Regions from separate parts of the Nonomuraea sp. NPDC049714 genome, predicted to be linked through region 1. Evidence: riboswitches for the same ligand, from Rfam matches in the RefSeq annotation. Region 1 holds a riboswitch; each other region holds the start of a gene.
The links. Region 1 has a riboswitch for cyclic di-AMP ahead of ACIBQX_RS46755 (coiled-coil domain-containing protein). Riboswitches for the same ligand answer to the same signal wherever they lie in the genome.
Positions count from the first base shown of each region.

Region 2: another riboswitch for cyclic di-AMP. It lies ahead of ACIBQX_RS01135 (D-alanyl-D-alanine carboxypeptidase family protein); the one in region 1 lies ahead of ACIBQX_RS46755 (coiled-coil domain-containing protein).
Region 3: another riboswitch for cyclic di-AMP. It lies ahead of ACIBQX_RS37035 (glycoside hydrolase family 25 protein); the one in region 1 lies ahead of ACIBQX_RS46755 (coiled-coil domain-containing protein).

Region 1 covers NZ_JBITLM010000019.1:119,233-124,065, reverse strand. The annotation lists gene ACIBQX_RS46770 (50S ribosomal protein bL37) at 1-22, opposite strand, end outside; gene ACIBQX_RS46765 (DeoR/GlpR family DNA-binding transcription regulator) at 125-904, shown strand; gene galT (galactose-1-phosphate uridylyltransferase) at 901-1,980, shown strand; cyclic di-AMP (ydaO/yuaA leader) riboswitch at 2,047-2,181, shown strand; gene ACIBQX_RS46755 (coiled-coil domain-containing protein) at 2,187-3,173, shown strand; gene ACIBQX_RS46750 (hypothetical protein) at 3,437-3,883, shown strand; gene ACIBQX_RS46745 (phosphotransferase enzyme family protein) at 4,120-4,833, shown strand, end outside.
Region 2 covers NZ_JBITLM010000001.1:212,454-217,286, reverse strand. The annotation lists gene ACIBQX_RS01145 (fumarylacetoacetate hydrolase family protein) at 1-574, shown strand, start outside; gene ACIBQX_RS01140 (maleylpyruvate isomerase family mycothiol-dependent enzyme) at 574-1,296, shown strand; gene ACIBQX_RS01135 (D-alanyl-D-alanine carboxypeptidase family protein) at 1,312-2,238, opposite strand; cyclic di-AMP (ydaO/yuaA leader) riboswitch at 2,252-2,389, opposite strand; gene ACIBQX_RS01130 (hypothetical protein) at 2,477-2,689, opposite strand; gene ACIBQX_RS01125 (hypothetical protein) at 2,788-3,165, opposite strand; gene ACIBQX_RS01120 (hypothetical protein) at 3,435-4,136, opposite strand; gene ACIBQX_RS01115 (hypothetical protein) at 4,138-4,833, opposite strand, start outside.
Region 3 covers NZ_JBITLM010000012.1:35,088-39,920, reverse strand. The annotation lists gene ACIBQX_RS37045 (lysine N(6)-hydroxylase/L-ornithine N(5)-oxygenase family protein) at 1-310, shown strand, start outside; gene ACIBQX_RS37040 (MbtH family protein) at 349-561, shown strand; cyclic di-AMP (ydaO/yuaA leader) riboswitch at 808-951, shown strand; gene ACIBQX_RS37035 (glycoside hydrolase family 25 protein) at 964-1,683, shown strand; gene ACIBQX_RS37030 (TetR/AcrR family transcriptional regulator) at 1,768-2,388, shown strand; gene ACIBQX_RS37025 (bleomycin resistance protein) at 2,417-3,136, opposite strand; gene ACIBQX_RS37020 (TetR/AcrR family transcriptional regulator) at 3,180-3,989, shown strand; gene ACIBQX_RS37015 (cytochrome P450) at 3,947-4,833, opposite strand, start outside.

The DNA.
Region 1 (4,833 bases):
GGTGCGGCTTGCCGTCCTCCAACGTCTCTCCTGGGCCGGTCAAGCACAAGCCCATCCAATGACCTAACATTCCCCAACATATGCGTGTCATAATTTGGTGGAATCTGTTGGAAGGAGCGGGGGCGTGCTCGCACAGCAGCGGCAACAGGCGATTCTCGAACGCGTCCGCGGCGCCGGCGGCGTCCGGGTGGCCGATCTCGTACGCGAGCTCGGCGTCTCCGACATGACCATCCGCCGCGACCTTGAGGTGCTCGCCGAACGCGGGCTGCTGGAGAAGGTGCACGGCGGCGCGACGGCGCTCGGCCCCGGCTCCACCGAGGAGCCCGGCTTCACCGCCAAGTCCGCCCGCCAGCAGCAGGAGAAGGAGCTGATCGCCCGCCGCGCCGCCCGGCTCGTGCGGCCGGGCACCGCGGTCGCGCTCTCGGCGGGCACCACGACGTGGGCGCTGGCCCACCACCTGATCGGAGTGCCCGAGCTCACGGTGATCACCAACTCGGTCCCGGTCGCCGACGTCTTCCATCGCAACCCCCGCGCCGACCGGACCGTGGTGCTCACCGGCGGCGTCCGCACGCCCTCCGACGCGCTGGTCGGCCCGGTGGCCGTGGCGGCGATCCGCCGGCTGCACGTGGACACCCTCTTCCTGGGCGTGCACGGGATGAGCGCGCGGGCCGGGTTCACCACGCCCAACCTGCTCGAGTCCGAGACCGACCGGGAGCTGGTGACCGCCGCGCACCGGCTGGTCGTACCGGCCGACCACACCAAGTGGAACACGATCGGCATCAGCACCATCGCCGAGCTGACCGAGGCCGACGTGGTCATCAGCGACGCGGGGCTGCCCGAGGACGCACGTATGGAGCTGGCCGAACGGGCCGGCGAACTGATCATCGCGGAGGGCTCGCAGTGAAGCGCACCATCACCCATCTGGCCGACGGCCGGGAGCTGATCTACTTCGACCGGCGCGACGACGCCGACCGGAGCGCGATCGACCGGCGACCCCTCGGGCCGCGGCCGGTGGCCTCCGAGCTGCGCTACGACCCGCTGACCGAAGAGTGGATCGCGATGGCGGGGCACCGGCAGACGCGTACGTTCCTGCCGCCGGCCGACGAATGCCCGCTCTGCCCGTCGTCCGACACCCGGTCGTCGGAGATCCCGGCGCACGACTACGACGTGGTGGTGTTCGAGAACCGCTTCCCGTCCTTTTCCGGAAATATCGGCTCTTATGAGGAAGCGGGCGGGCTGAGTGAGGTCCGGCCGGGGTTGGGACGGTGTGAGGTGGTGTGCTTCACCGCCGAGCACTCCTCCTCCTTCTCCCGGCTCTCCGACGAGCAGGTCGAGCTGGTCATGGAGGCCTGGGCGGACCGCACGGCGGAGCTGTCCGCGATCGAGGGCGTGGAGCAGGTCTTCTGCTTCGAGAACCGCGGCGAGGAGATCGGCATCACGCTCTTCCACCCGCACGGCCAGATCTACGCCTACCCGTACGTGACTCCCAGGACCAAGCTGCAGCTCGCCGCCGCCCGCCGGTACGCCGAGCGGCATCAGGGCCGCAACCTGTACGCCGACGTGCTCGACGCCGAGCGGGCCGGGCCCCGGGTGGTGGCGGCGAACGAGCTGTGGACGGCCTTCGTGCCCGCCGCCGCCCGCTGGCCGTTCGAGGTGCACCTCTACCCGCACCGGCAGGTACCGGACCTGGCCGCGCTGTCGGAGGCCGAGCGGTCCGCCTTCGCGCCGCTCTACACCTCGGTCCTGCGGGCCCTGGACGGCCTGTTCGACGTCGCGATGCCGTACATCTCCGCCTGGCACCAGGCGCCGGTGCGGCAGGACCGTGAGCTGGGCTATCTGCACCTGGAGCTGTTCAGCATCCGGCGGGCGCCCGGCAAGCTGAAGTTCCTGGCAGGATCGGAGTCGGCCATGGGCGCCTTCGTCAACGACGTGCTCCCGGAAGAGGCCGCGCGCATGCTTCGATCACAGGTAGATCACTGATTGATTTCCGATTGGAGTCGCGTTACCCGGGATCTACCACTAATATCCCTTGAGGCATGGCCGTAACGCTGTGCCACGCCTAATCCGGGCGAGTCGCCTGGAGCCGGGGACCCACCGCATCTGGGGTGAATCCACTTCGGTGGTAGGGAGCTCTCTGACCCGAACCCGTCAGCTAACCCGGTCGGCTGAGGGAGAGGAACCCGTTCGTGGCGGCAGCGTCCCCCGCGCACCTTGCCATCGGCGTCATCAGCGCGGCGGCGGTGATCTTCATTCCAGCGACGGTGTCGTCCGCGACCACCGTCACCACCACCTCCACCACCGCTGAGCCCAAACCGAGCGAGGCCGAGCTCCGTAACGAGCTCAAAGGGCTGAACCAGAAGGTCGACAAGCTCATCGAGCGCTACAACCTCAAGCGGGTCGAGCTGGCCAAGGCCAAGCAGGCCGCCGAGGCGGCCGAGAAACGGCTCGCCGCCGCCGAGGAGGCGCTCACCGCCGCCCGTGGGCGCGTCGCCGAGCTCGCCAATCTGCGTTATCAGAACGGCGGCATGCCGCTTCCGGCGTTGGTGGTGCCGCCCGACGGCGCCGCCGCGGCCCTGCTGGAGCAGGTCACCGCCGATCAGACGGCCCTGGTTCAGGACGTGTTCGACGCGCGCGACGAGAAGAAGAACGCCGCGGACGAGGCGGCGGCGCTGGCCCGCGACATCAGCGCCGACACCGCCGAGGTGGCCGAGCAGCGCGACGAGGCCGAGGACGTCATCGGCGACATCCAGAAGAAGCTCAAGGACCTCGTCCCGTTCAGCACCGGCCGCCGCTCCGACGGCAGCTGGGCGCCTCAGCTGCCGTCGGGCCCCGACAACATCACCGCCCGCACCCGGCTGATGCGCGAGCAGTTGCAGAAGAACTTCAAGCTGCCGTTCGCGGTCGGCTGCTTCCGCTCGGGTGGCGGCGGCGAGCACCCGCTGGGCCGGGCGTGCGACTTCATGATGAGCACCGGCGGCAGCCTCCCCAGCGCCGTCCACAACGCGCTCGGCGACAGCATCGCGGAGTGGACCGTCGACAACCGCGACAAGCTCGGCGTCAAGTACGTCATCTGGAAGCAGCGGATCAACCACGGCTCCGGCTGGAGCACGATGTCCGACCGCGGCAGCGTCACCGAGAACCACTACGACCACGTGCACGTATCCATGCACTGATAGGAGGACGAATAGCATCTGATGAGCTATTCGCACTCTTGAAGAAGGCGTTTTAGCTGGTCGTCGGTATGTGAGGGTGGACTCTGCCGAGGTCGTCCTGTGCGTTGGTGCGTGGCCAACTGCCTGCCAGCCGAGGCCGCACCCTGGCCACCTGTCGACAGATCGACCTGGACGCCTGGCTTGGCAGTCCTCAGCTCGCGAACAGCACCGAGGGGTCCCAGTTCACCCCGGACGACCACCGATGGGCGCAAGCACGACGCCTGTTGACCGAAGACACCCTCCCGACCGCCGACCGGGTCGCCGGCCTCTTGGTCCTGCTGTTCGCTCAGCAGGTTAGCCGGATCGCCCTACTCACCCGCAGCCGCATCCATCATCGCGACGACGGGCGCACCGAACTCAGCCTCGGTGCCACGACCGTCGTTCTTCCTGGCCCACTCGCCGACCTGATCAACCAACTCCCCACCCTGCGCAGCGAGGTCACCGCTCGCCACCTCCACGACGGAACCTGGCTCTTCCCCGGCCAGCCCCGGCACCCCAGCAGCTTGTCCCGCCGCCTAACCCAGCTCGGCATCGATGCCCGTCCCGACCACAACAGCGTCCTGCTCGCCTACGCCCGTTATCGGCAAACTCCTTGGACTTACGCTGAGCCAGCATCGGGGTCAGCCGAGGTAACAGGAATTCCGGCCATGAGCGGATCGCGAACTCTCTGACCTGCGAAAATATCGAGGTACCGAGCTCCGTCGTGGGACTCGCGCGCCAGTCGTACTTCCGAGATTACGATCACGATCGACTGATGGCCGCTTCTGGTCGTACCTCAACTCTACCCGAGTCAGAAAAGCGCGGCCCTGGCTGGTTGGCCAGAATCGGAACCCCTTGCTGACTCTTGATACGAGAGGGCCTATAACCGGTTGCGCGCCAGCCTGGGCATGCCGTCAGAATGGGGCGCATGATCGCGCCCGCCGACCTGGAGTTCATGGCCGGGCTGCCGGCAGCGTGGGGTTTTCCCCCGGATACGACGATCAGCCGAGCCGAGCAGGGGACCAACAACCAGACGTTCCTGCTCCACCAGGGGAGCCTCCAATTCGTGCTCCGGGTCAGCCAGACCCTGTCCGCCGCGCAGGTCGGCACCGAGCACCGGATCCTGCAGCGGCTGCGGCGGGCCGGACTTCCCTTCCAGGTGCCCGAACCAGTCGCCGCGCCCAGCGGGGACACGGTGATCGAGACCGCGGCCGGGCCCGCCACCGTCTGCCGGTGGATCCCCGGCGTGCGGCCCGACCTCACGGACCGGACGGCACTCGAGCGCTTCGGCCGGGCGGCCGGGCTGCTCGGCGAGGCGATGCTGGGCGTGCCGCCAGAAGACGGGCTGGGGGACTGGCGAGGTGACCCTCTCCTGGCGCACCCCGCCGTGCCGCACATCGGCGTCCTTTGCCGTCAGCTGCGCGCCGCCGGGATCAGCGCGGAGCGGGCCGCCCGCCTCGACGCCGTGGCACGCCGTGTCGGGCGGGAGTGGTCCGCAGGCTGCGGCGCGCTGCCGACCCAGGTCATCCACGGTGACCTGGCGGCCTGGAACGTGCTGGTGGACGAGGACACCGGGGAGGTGAGCGGGCTGCTTGACTTCGAGTTCGCCGGGGTCGGCTTTCTGGTCCAGGACGTGATGGCA
Region 2 (4,833 bases), on a different contig from region 1:
CCCCACGTTGTTCGCCAAGTACGCCGAGGCGCTCATCGGGGCCGACGACGAGATCCGGCTCCCGCCGGAATCCGGGCAGGTGGACTGGGAGGCCGAGCTCGCGGTCGTCATCGGGAAGACCGTGCGGCGCGCCGGCGAGACCGACGCCGTCGCGGCCATCGCCGGGTTCGCCCTGTTCAACGACGTCACCATGCGCGACTGGCAGTACCGCTCGGCGATGTGGCTGCAGGGCAAGACCTGGGAAGGCAGCACGCCGTTCGGCCCGTACCTGGTCACCCCCGACGAGCTGCCCGGCGGCACCCGGCCGTCGCTCACCCTGACCGGATCCGTCGACGGCGAGACCGTGCAGCGAGCCGACACCTCGGACCTCGTGTTCGACCCCGTCGACCTGGTGCGCTACGTCTCCACGATCGTCACGCTCAACCCGGGTGACGTCATCGCCACCGGCACCCCCGGCGGGGTCGGGCACGCCCGGAAGCCCGCCCGGTACCTCGCCGACGGCAGCGTCCTGACCACCGAGATCACCGGACTGGGCCGGTCCGAGGCCAAGGCCGTCGCCGAGTCGGTGGCCTGATGGCCGCGGGCAGGAGCCGCGCCGACAGCCTGCGCTGGACGGCCCAGGGTACCGAGATCTTCTTCGGCGCCCTGGACACCCTGCCGGACGACCGGCTGCTCCGGCGGACGGCGCTCGACGGCTGGACCGGCGGCCACCTGCTGGCCCACGTCGCCGCCAACGCCGACGCGCTGGTCAACCTGGCACAGTGGGCGCGCACCGGGGAGGAGACGCCGATGTACGCCTCCCCGGCGCAGCGTGACGCCGACATCGAGGCCGGTGCCGCCCGGCCGGCGGCCGAGCTGCGCGCCTGGGCCACGCGGTCCGCCGGCACGCTTCAGGAGCGGCTCGCCGAGCTGGACGAGCGGCAGTGGGCCCGTCAGGTCCGCACCGCCCAGGGCCGCACCGTCCCGGCCGGCGAGATCCCCTGGATGCGGGCCCGTGAGGTCATGGTCCACGCGGTCGACCTGGGCGCGGGCGTGGGCTTCGACGCTCTCCCGGCCGACTTTCTCGCCGCCTTGATCGGCGACATCACCGCCAAACGGTCCGGCGCCGGTGACGGCCCCGCGCTCACCGTCACGGCCACCGACCACGACGGCGAGTGGTCCACCGCGGGCGCCGGCGGCTCCATCCCGGTGACCGGCACCCTCGCCGGCCTCGCGGCGTACCTCTCCGGCCGGGGGACGGACGCCGTCACCGGCCTCGGCGGCCGACCGGCGCCGGAGCTGCCCCGGTGGCTCTAGGACCGCGTGCCGGGCTCACCGGTCGTCGGCGGCCGCCGCCCAGTCCAGCAGGGCCTGCGCGGTCTCGAAGCGGCGGCTGGAGTCGGTCTCGCCGAGGAGTACGCCGATGAGACGGTCGCCGTCGTGCTCGGCCGCGAAGGCGAGGGTGTAGCCCGCGGCCCGGGTGTAGCCGGTCTTCACGCCGAGGACGCCCGGGTTGCCGAGCAGCCGGTTGGTGTTCTTCCAGCTGTACGAGCCGTGCTCGGACGTGGCGCTGACCGAGTGGTAGCGGGTCGAGGTGACCGTTCTGAGGGTCTCGTCGTCCAGCAGCGCCTTGGCGAGCATCGCCTGGTCACGGGCGGTGGAGTAGCCGCCGCCCTGGTACGGCATGCCGTCGGCGTTGACGTACATGGTGTCGTTCATGCCGAGCTCGCGGGCGGTGGCGTTCATCTCGGCGACGAACGTCTTCACGCCCGGCCCGTAGGCGCGGGCGAGCGCGTGCGCCGCGTCGGCCCCCGAAGGCAGCATCAGCCCGTACAGCAGGTCCTCGACGGTGAGGACGTCACCCGCGCGCAGGTAGGCCACCGACGCCCCGCCTTGCGCGCCGTACCGGACGTCCGCAGTGGTGATCTTGACCTTGTCCGTCGGCTTGGCCTGCTTGAGCACGGTGTAGGCGGTCATCGCCTTGGTGATGCTGGCGACCGGCCGGCGCAGGTCGGCCTCCTTGCTGAAGCGCACCTCGCCGCTCTCCGCGTCCATCAGGTACGCGGCGCTGCCGAGCACGGCGGGAGCGTCGGTGACGGGGGATCGGGTCTGGGCGGCGGCCGTGGCGTCGGCGGTGACGGCAGTGGCGGCAGTGGCGGCCGGCGAGGCGGCCTGCGCGGCACCGGCGCCGACGGTCAGGGCGCCGGTGGCGACGGCGAGGCCGAGCAGGGCATGGCTGAGCCGGTTGGTGAGACGCATGAAAAAGGGTTGCTCCTAGCTTCCATACCGCCTACCGGGTTAGCTGACGGGTTCGGGCGTGGAAGTGCCCTACAGCGCGGACATGCGCTGATTCACCCCAGAAGAGTGGGTCCCCGGCTCCGCCTGACGGCGGATTAGGCGGCCGCGCGAAGGCACGGTCCGGGCAATGAACAGCAACGGCCGCATGTACGGGACCGCCGCTCGCAAGCCCCAAACGTAGCAAACGGGTATAAATCGGTCAAGAATCGTTATGATCGCCCGCCCACGAGGGAGTCGCACCCGGTGTACGGGGGGAACAGTGATCCGGGTGCCGGGCGAAGTCGATCACCCGGTCCAGCTGGGCCAGAGCATGCTCCAGCTCGGCCATCTTCGCCGCGATGCGGTCGCGCTCGACGGACAGGACGTCGAGGACCTCGGGCGTCGCGGTGCCGGCGTCGACGCAGGGCAGCACGCGCAGGATGGTCCGGGTTCCTGAAGCGCGGCGCGCGGACGGTGTACGCGACCGCCCGCCGCGTCGTACGGACAGCGGGGCCCGGACCGGTGCGCCGCTCAGAGCAGCCGGGGCAGTCCGTAGCGGAGGGCCCGGATGAGCAGGGACCGGGTGAGCCAGCCGAGCCCGGCGGTGAACAGCGGCGCCCAGAACAGCGGGCTGAGGGAGTAGACGATCACGAACACGAGCGGCACCCACGGCTCGTGCACCGCGCGGTACAGCAGGGTGGTCTTACGCAGCCTGATCACGCGGGCGATGTCGGGCAACGCGAAGAACAGCAGGACGGCGACGGAGGCCACCACGCCGCTGGTGAGGCCCTGCGCGATCGCGAAGCCGCCGACGAAGACCGTGGCCACCCACCACGCGATCTTCCTCAACCACGGCCTGCGCTGCTCGGGATCTGCCGGCACTTCGTCGTATGGGAGTTCGAGGGTCACCCGACCAGCGTAGCCACCCGGAGGTGGGGAGGCCGCTCCTCCCAGGTCACCGGTCGGCGTGACTTACCTGGACGGCCGTTTCTCGAAGCATGAGGGGCACCCCCTCGCCGCAGCGGTTCCAGCAGGCGCAGGCCGCGGCTCCTGCTGACCCTGTCGCTCGCGACCGCGCACGACCCTCGCCAGATGCGGGAGCTGTTCGGGGAGCACGGCAAGCCACAGGCGGCGAAACTCCCCTGAGAGACCTCCCGGAAGGGCCGTCCGGCGGCGCCTCACGCAGGATCGGGGCGCCTCCACAGGAGGATGGCGGACGCGTGTGCGGACCGGTGGTACGAGGGCAGGTCGTCGCCGGTCCAGTAGACCTCGACCTGCGGATCGTGCTCGCCCATCTCCAGCAGTTCGTCCTGCGCCTCCAGGGCGAGCTCCCAGGCAGGGACACCTGGGTCCACCTCGGCCAGATAGACGCGGCGCGGCCCCGAGGGGCCGGCACGCCAGGCGCGCCGGACCTCCACGACGCCCGCGTGCTCGCTCAGCGCGTCGACCGCGAGGTGGTCGGTGAGGTCGAACAGCTCGTCCTCCAGGTCGGCGAACTCGCCAGGGACGCCGTCCGTCAGGTCGAGCCCGGCGGGCACGCGTGCCGGCCGAGCCGCATCGGGGGAGAAGACGTGATCCGTCGCGGGTGTGCCGGCCGCGACCGCGACCGCGTCGGTGCCCGCCGGGTCACCGTCCGCGCCGAGCGCGGCGAGCATCTCGCGCAGGACGGCGACCTCCTCGGCCGTCAGCGCGACCCCGCCCGCCACCGCCGCCATGGTCACCGTGTCGGGCAGGTAGGACAGCTCACCCCTGGCCAGCATGGCGCGGACCCGGGTGATCAGCTCGTCGGGCACCTGACCGGCCAGGCGGAGCAGCAGCCTGTGCGCGCCGCTGTAGAGCCGCCACGCCCTCTCGTCCAGCTCGCCCCACTCGGCGCTCACGTCAGCTCTCCTCCATCACGATGATCTCATAGGACCGCGGCGCCTCCGGGATGACGCCCCGGACGACCATGTCCGCGGCCAGCCGGTCCGCCTCCTCGCGAAGCCGCGCGGCCGATTCCGGATCGTCGACCCGGCGCGTACGCGAGTGCGGTGGGAAGACGGACTCCTGGTCCTCGGCGAAGGAGGAGAAGACGGAGATGTCGCGCGCCTGCCGCCCGGTGAGCCGATAGACGACCAGGACCTTGCGGTCGCCGGCCGGATTCTCCGCCATGAACCGGATGGCCACCTCCAGCAGCCCGCTCACGCTCAGGAACTCCCGGGCGGTCCCGTGCGGGTGCAGCCGGGAGCCGTAGATGGGGGAGTGTACCGGGGTGATCCAGTCCCCCCGGTACGCCTGCACGGGGTTCTCCGGTGAGCCGACGCCGGGTAGCCGCGTCATCGCGTCGTGCACCATGTCGGCGTGCCAGCGCATCTCGTCCCACAGGCGTGGCGTCACCCCGTCGAGGTGCTCCTTCAGCGCGTTCCACGCTTCCCGCCGGTCCCTGCGCGCCTGTCTGAGCTCCCCGCCCGCCTGTCTCGCCTCTTGCGTACGGCCCCGCTCCTGCAGGCCGGCGACCCGCTGCTTGGCCTCGTCCGTACGGCGGACCGCGTCGACGTAGGAGCCGGCGAGCGGGCTCAGCGGCGAACGCGAGTCGAG
Region 3 (4,833 bases), on a different contig from region 1:
GGACGCCGACGTCGTCGTCTTCGCCACCGGCTATCGCCCGGCCGACCCGCTGACCCTGCTGGGCGCCATCGGCGAGCACTGCGAGCGGCTTCCCGGCGGCGGGCTGCGGGTCGGCCGCGACTACCGGATCGCGACGTCGCCGGCGATGCGCTGCGGCATCTACGTCCAGGGGGCCACCGAGCACACCCACGGCCTCACCTCCACCCTGCTGTCCAACACGGCGGTCCGGGTGGGCGAGATCGTCCAGTCGATGGCCGGCCGGCTGCGCAGCCCGAACCCCTACGCCCTGTCGCGAGCGGCGTCCCGCTGATCCTCTGTCCCTGACTGCTTCCGAGGAGGAATCCGTACATGAGCACCAACCCGTTCGACGACGCGGAAGGCCGCTTCCTGGTTCTGGTCAACGCCGAGGGGCAGCACTCGCTGTGGCCCGTCTTCGCCGAGGTCCCCGCCGGGTGGACGGTCGCCTTCGCGGAGAACACCCGGCAGGCGTGCCTGGACTACGTCGAGGCCCACTGGACCGACCTGCGCCCCCGCTCACTCGCCGAGGCGATGGACGGCTGACCGTCGCGCCCCCTGCTCGGTCAAAGATCTACCTAGAGGCGGGAATCCCTTACAGGCAAGGGGTTGCGGCGTCCGACAGATGGAGTCGGGGTCTATGTGGATGTTTGTCCCTCTTGCGGGGACATTGGGGGTTATATACCTTCTCGGTCATTACGGCAGCCGGAACGGGGCTCCCCTAGACCATCCGTTGCCGAATCATTGACCGGACCGCGCGCTGCCCTGGTGGGACCCCCTGCCAGCCAGGGCAGTGCGCGGCCGCCTAATCCGCTCACGCGGAGCCGGGGACCCATTCTTTTCCGGGGTGAATCGGACGCCAGCCCAGCTGCGCCCGTAGGGCACTTCCCAGCCCGAACCCGTCAGCTAACCCGGTAGGCGGCATGGAAGCAAGGAGTCAACCCCCTCATGCTCGACCCCCGCCTGCGCACACCCCTCACCCGCGCCCTCGCCGGACTCGCCCTCGCAGCCGCGAGCCTGGCCATGGCAGGCCCCGCCCACGCGGCGCCGCCGGAGAACGCGCCCGTCGCCCAGGAACGCACCGTCCCGCTCACGTACGGCCAGGACGTCTCGAACTACCAGCCCGACCACGACTGGAACGCCAGCCCCGCCGAATTCGGCATCATCAAGGCGACCGAGGGCGTGACCTTCCGCGACCACGCCTTCGCCCGGCACTGGCGGGAACTGGACGCCAAGGGCATCGTCCGCGGCGCTTACCACTACGGCCACCCGGCCAACGACCCCATCGCCGAGGCCGAGCACTTCCTGTCCATGGTGAACTCCCAGCCCGCCAAGCCCGGCGACCTGCTGGTGCTGGACCTGGAGACCACCGACGGCCGCTCCGTCGCCGAGGTCAACGGCTGGGCCAAGACCTGGCTCGCCCACGTGAAGGACAAGACCGGCATCACCCCGATGTTCTACAGCGGCTGGAACTTCGCCGACACCTACGGCAAGGGGCTGGCCGAGTACCCGCTCTGGGTCGCCCACTACAGCAAGGCCAAGGGCACGGTCACCCCGCCGGCCGACTGGAAGTCCTGGGCCATCCACCAGTACTCCGACAACCCCGTCGACCAGAACGTCTCCCCGCTCACCCCCGGGCAGCTCCGCGCCCTCGGCCGCACCGCCTGAGCAGGCGCCCGCCGGCCGTCATCCGGCCGTCATCAGGCGGTCGATTCGCACAGGAAGATTGTCCGTCACTTAGAGTGATGAACCATGACGATGGATCCTGAGGCGGACCGGCTGGTGGGCGTCGCGGCACGGTTGTTCGCCGAGCTGGGGTTCGACGGGACGTCGATGCGCCTGATCGCCGACGCCGCCGGGGTCGACGTGGAGTGGCTGACCGCGCGGGCCGGCGGCAAGCATCAGCTGTACGCGGAGGTGATGCTGCGGGCGCATCGCGCCGAGCGTGAGGTCCTGAACGCGGCGGTGGCCGCCTTCACCCCGGCCAGGGAGGGGCTGATCGAGCTGGCGGACGCCTACCTGGACTTCTACGCCACCCATCCGCAGATCCTGGCGCTGTGGCTGCACCGATGGATGGGGGACGCCGCCGACGTGCCCGGCTTGGAGGACCTGTACTCGCGGCCGCTGTCGGCCCTCCTGCTCAACGCCGTACGGGACCTCATACCGGCCGACATCGACGCCGAGCATCTGCTCTGGACCGTGGTGTGGTGCGTGTACGGGTTCCTGGCCGGCGGCATGCGGTACCTCGACCCGCATCGCGGTCAGGGGCGGCGCGGACGGCCGCCGAGCACGGAGGAACTGGAGGACTTCCGCGCCTATCTGCACGCCATGATCATCCACATGACCACCCCGGTCAGCGGCTCGGCGCGCTGAAAGGGCGCGGCTCTGGCCGCTGTGAAGGTCAGCCGGCCGGCTGGGAGGCGCGCAGTTCGGCGGTGAGCTCGGCGGCCGTGGCGAGGTCGGTGGCGAGGGTCTCGCGGTCGGCGGGGGACAGCTCCAGCGCGCCGACCTCGGCGAGCAGGGTGGCCGCCGCCTCCCGTTCGCCGGTGCGCAGCCGCAGCTCGGCGAGGTAGACCAGGGCGGGCAGCCGCTCGGCGGGCGGCGCGTCGGCGTGCCGGGCCAGCCCGTTCTCCAGTACGCGCACCCCGGCGGCCTCGTCGCCGTGCGAGTCGGCCTGGCGCACGGCGGCGGCCACCACGCGTGCCAGCCGGCTCTGCGGCGCGGCCGGTTCCTCGTCTCCGTGCCGGTGGATCCGCAGCCAGTTGCCGCCCGGGTCGACCACGCTGAACCCGCCGGGCGCGCCCTGCCTGGCGCGAGGCCGGGTCATCCGCGGGATCCCGGACACCGGCACCTTCCCGAACGCCTCGCGCAACCCGGCGGCGAACGCCGCGTGCAGCGCCCACGTGTCCGGGACCAGTACGACCACACTGCCCATCGAGTCAGCGGGATCGAACCCGGGGACGCTGAAGAAGTGCAGCTCGATGCCGCCGCGCCGGACGGCGGCGAACGGGTTCGGGCGCTCCTGACGGTACGTCACGTCGAAACCGAGCGCGGTGTAGAAGGGCAGGACGTCGTCGAGGTCCCGGCAGGGCAGGCCTGGGATGGTGTACTCGGTGCGCATGTTGACACCGTACACTGTTCGGAGTTTTTCTGGAGGTCGTGAGATGGAGTACGCGGGGCGGGGTGACGCGGCGCGCACCATGGCGCTGCTCTGGGACGGGTTGCCGGCGCCCCGGCGCGGGCCGAGGCAGCGGCTCGACCTGCCGCGGATCGTCGACGCCGCGATCGCCGAAGCCGACAGCGCCGGTCCGGCCGCCCTGTCGATGCGGACCCTGGCGCAGCGGCTCGGCATCGGCACGGCGTCGCTGTACACCTACGTGCCGGGCAAGGCGGAGTTGCTGGAGCTGATGGTCGACCGGGTCGCGGGCGGTCAGCCGCTGCCCAGTGCCGACGCCGGTCGGCGGGCCGGGTTGCGCGACCTGGCGCGGTCCGACCTCGCCGCCTTCCGCGCCCATCCCTGGCTGCTGCAGGTGGCGACCTCGCGCACGGTCTTCGGCCCGAACGTCGTCACCCGCTACGAGGCCGCGATGGCCCTGCTCGACGGGCACGGCCTGGCGGCGATCGACGTGGCGGGATGCGTCGCGGCGGTGGAGGCGTACACCAGAGGCGCCGCCTCGGCGGTCGTCGAGGCCGAGCAGGCGCCCGCGCGGACCGGCAGCAGCGACGACGAGTGGTGGGAACGGCGCGCGCCGCTGCTGGGGGAGCGCATGGCCGGGCGCTTCCCCCGGCTGGCCGCGCTGGGCGAGGCCGGGGCGTTCGCCGTGTCGGACACCGCCCTGCCCTACACGCTGCAGCGGGCGCTGGACCGCTTCGCCTTCGGCCTCGACCTCGTCCTGGACTCCATCGACGCCCGCGTCGCGGCGGCGCGGGATCAGCCGATGCGCAGCGGCAGCGTACGAGGTCCGCGAACCTGACCTTTCGCCCAGGTCACCGCCTCGGGGTCGTCGAGGCTGAACCGGGGGATCCGCTCCAGCCAGACCTCCAGGGCGACCCGGAGCTCCATCCGGGCCAGGTGGGACCCCACGCACCGGTGAATGCCGAGGCCGAACGCGGCATGCCGGTTGACCTCACGATCGATGACGACCTCGCCCGCCCGGTCGAACTGCGCCGGGTCACGGTTGGCCGCCGGGAACGACAGCAGCACCCAGTCGTCGGCCTTCATGTCGACGTCATGCCAGCGCATGTCCTGCTTCACCAGCCGCGCCATCGTCACCGGGGCGTAGGCCCGCAGCATCTCCTCCACCGCCGTCGGCACCAGCTCCGGCTCGGCGACCAGGCGCTCGCGGTCGGCCGGCGTCTTGGCCAGATGCCACAGCGAGGCGCCGATCGCGCTCCACGTCGTGTCGATGCCGGCGATGAGCAGCAAGGCCATCGTGCCGGCCACGTGCTCGGCCTCCAGCTTGTTGCCGTACAGCTCGGCGTTGATCAAGTAGGTGGTGAGGTCGTCACGTGGGTCGTCGACGTGGTCGCGGATCTGCTCGTACAGATAGTCGAACAGCAGGTTCATCCGTTCCATGCGCTCGTCCGGCGGGCTGTTGACGCCTTCGAGCGCGCTCTCGATGAACTCCTGGAACCGCGGCCCGTCCTCGGGCGGGAAGCCGAGCATGTCGGCGATCACCCGCATCGGGATGTGCTGCGCGTAGTCGTGGGCGGCGTCGACGGTGAGCCGGCCGTCGAAGGCGTCGATGAGCGAGTGGCACAGCGCCCTGGTCGACTCCTCCCGCTTGGCGACCGCCGACCGGGTGAACACCGGCAGCA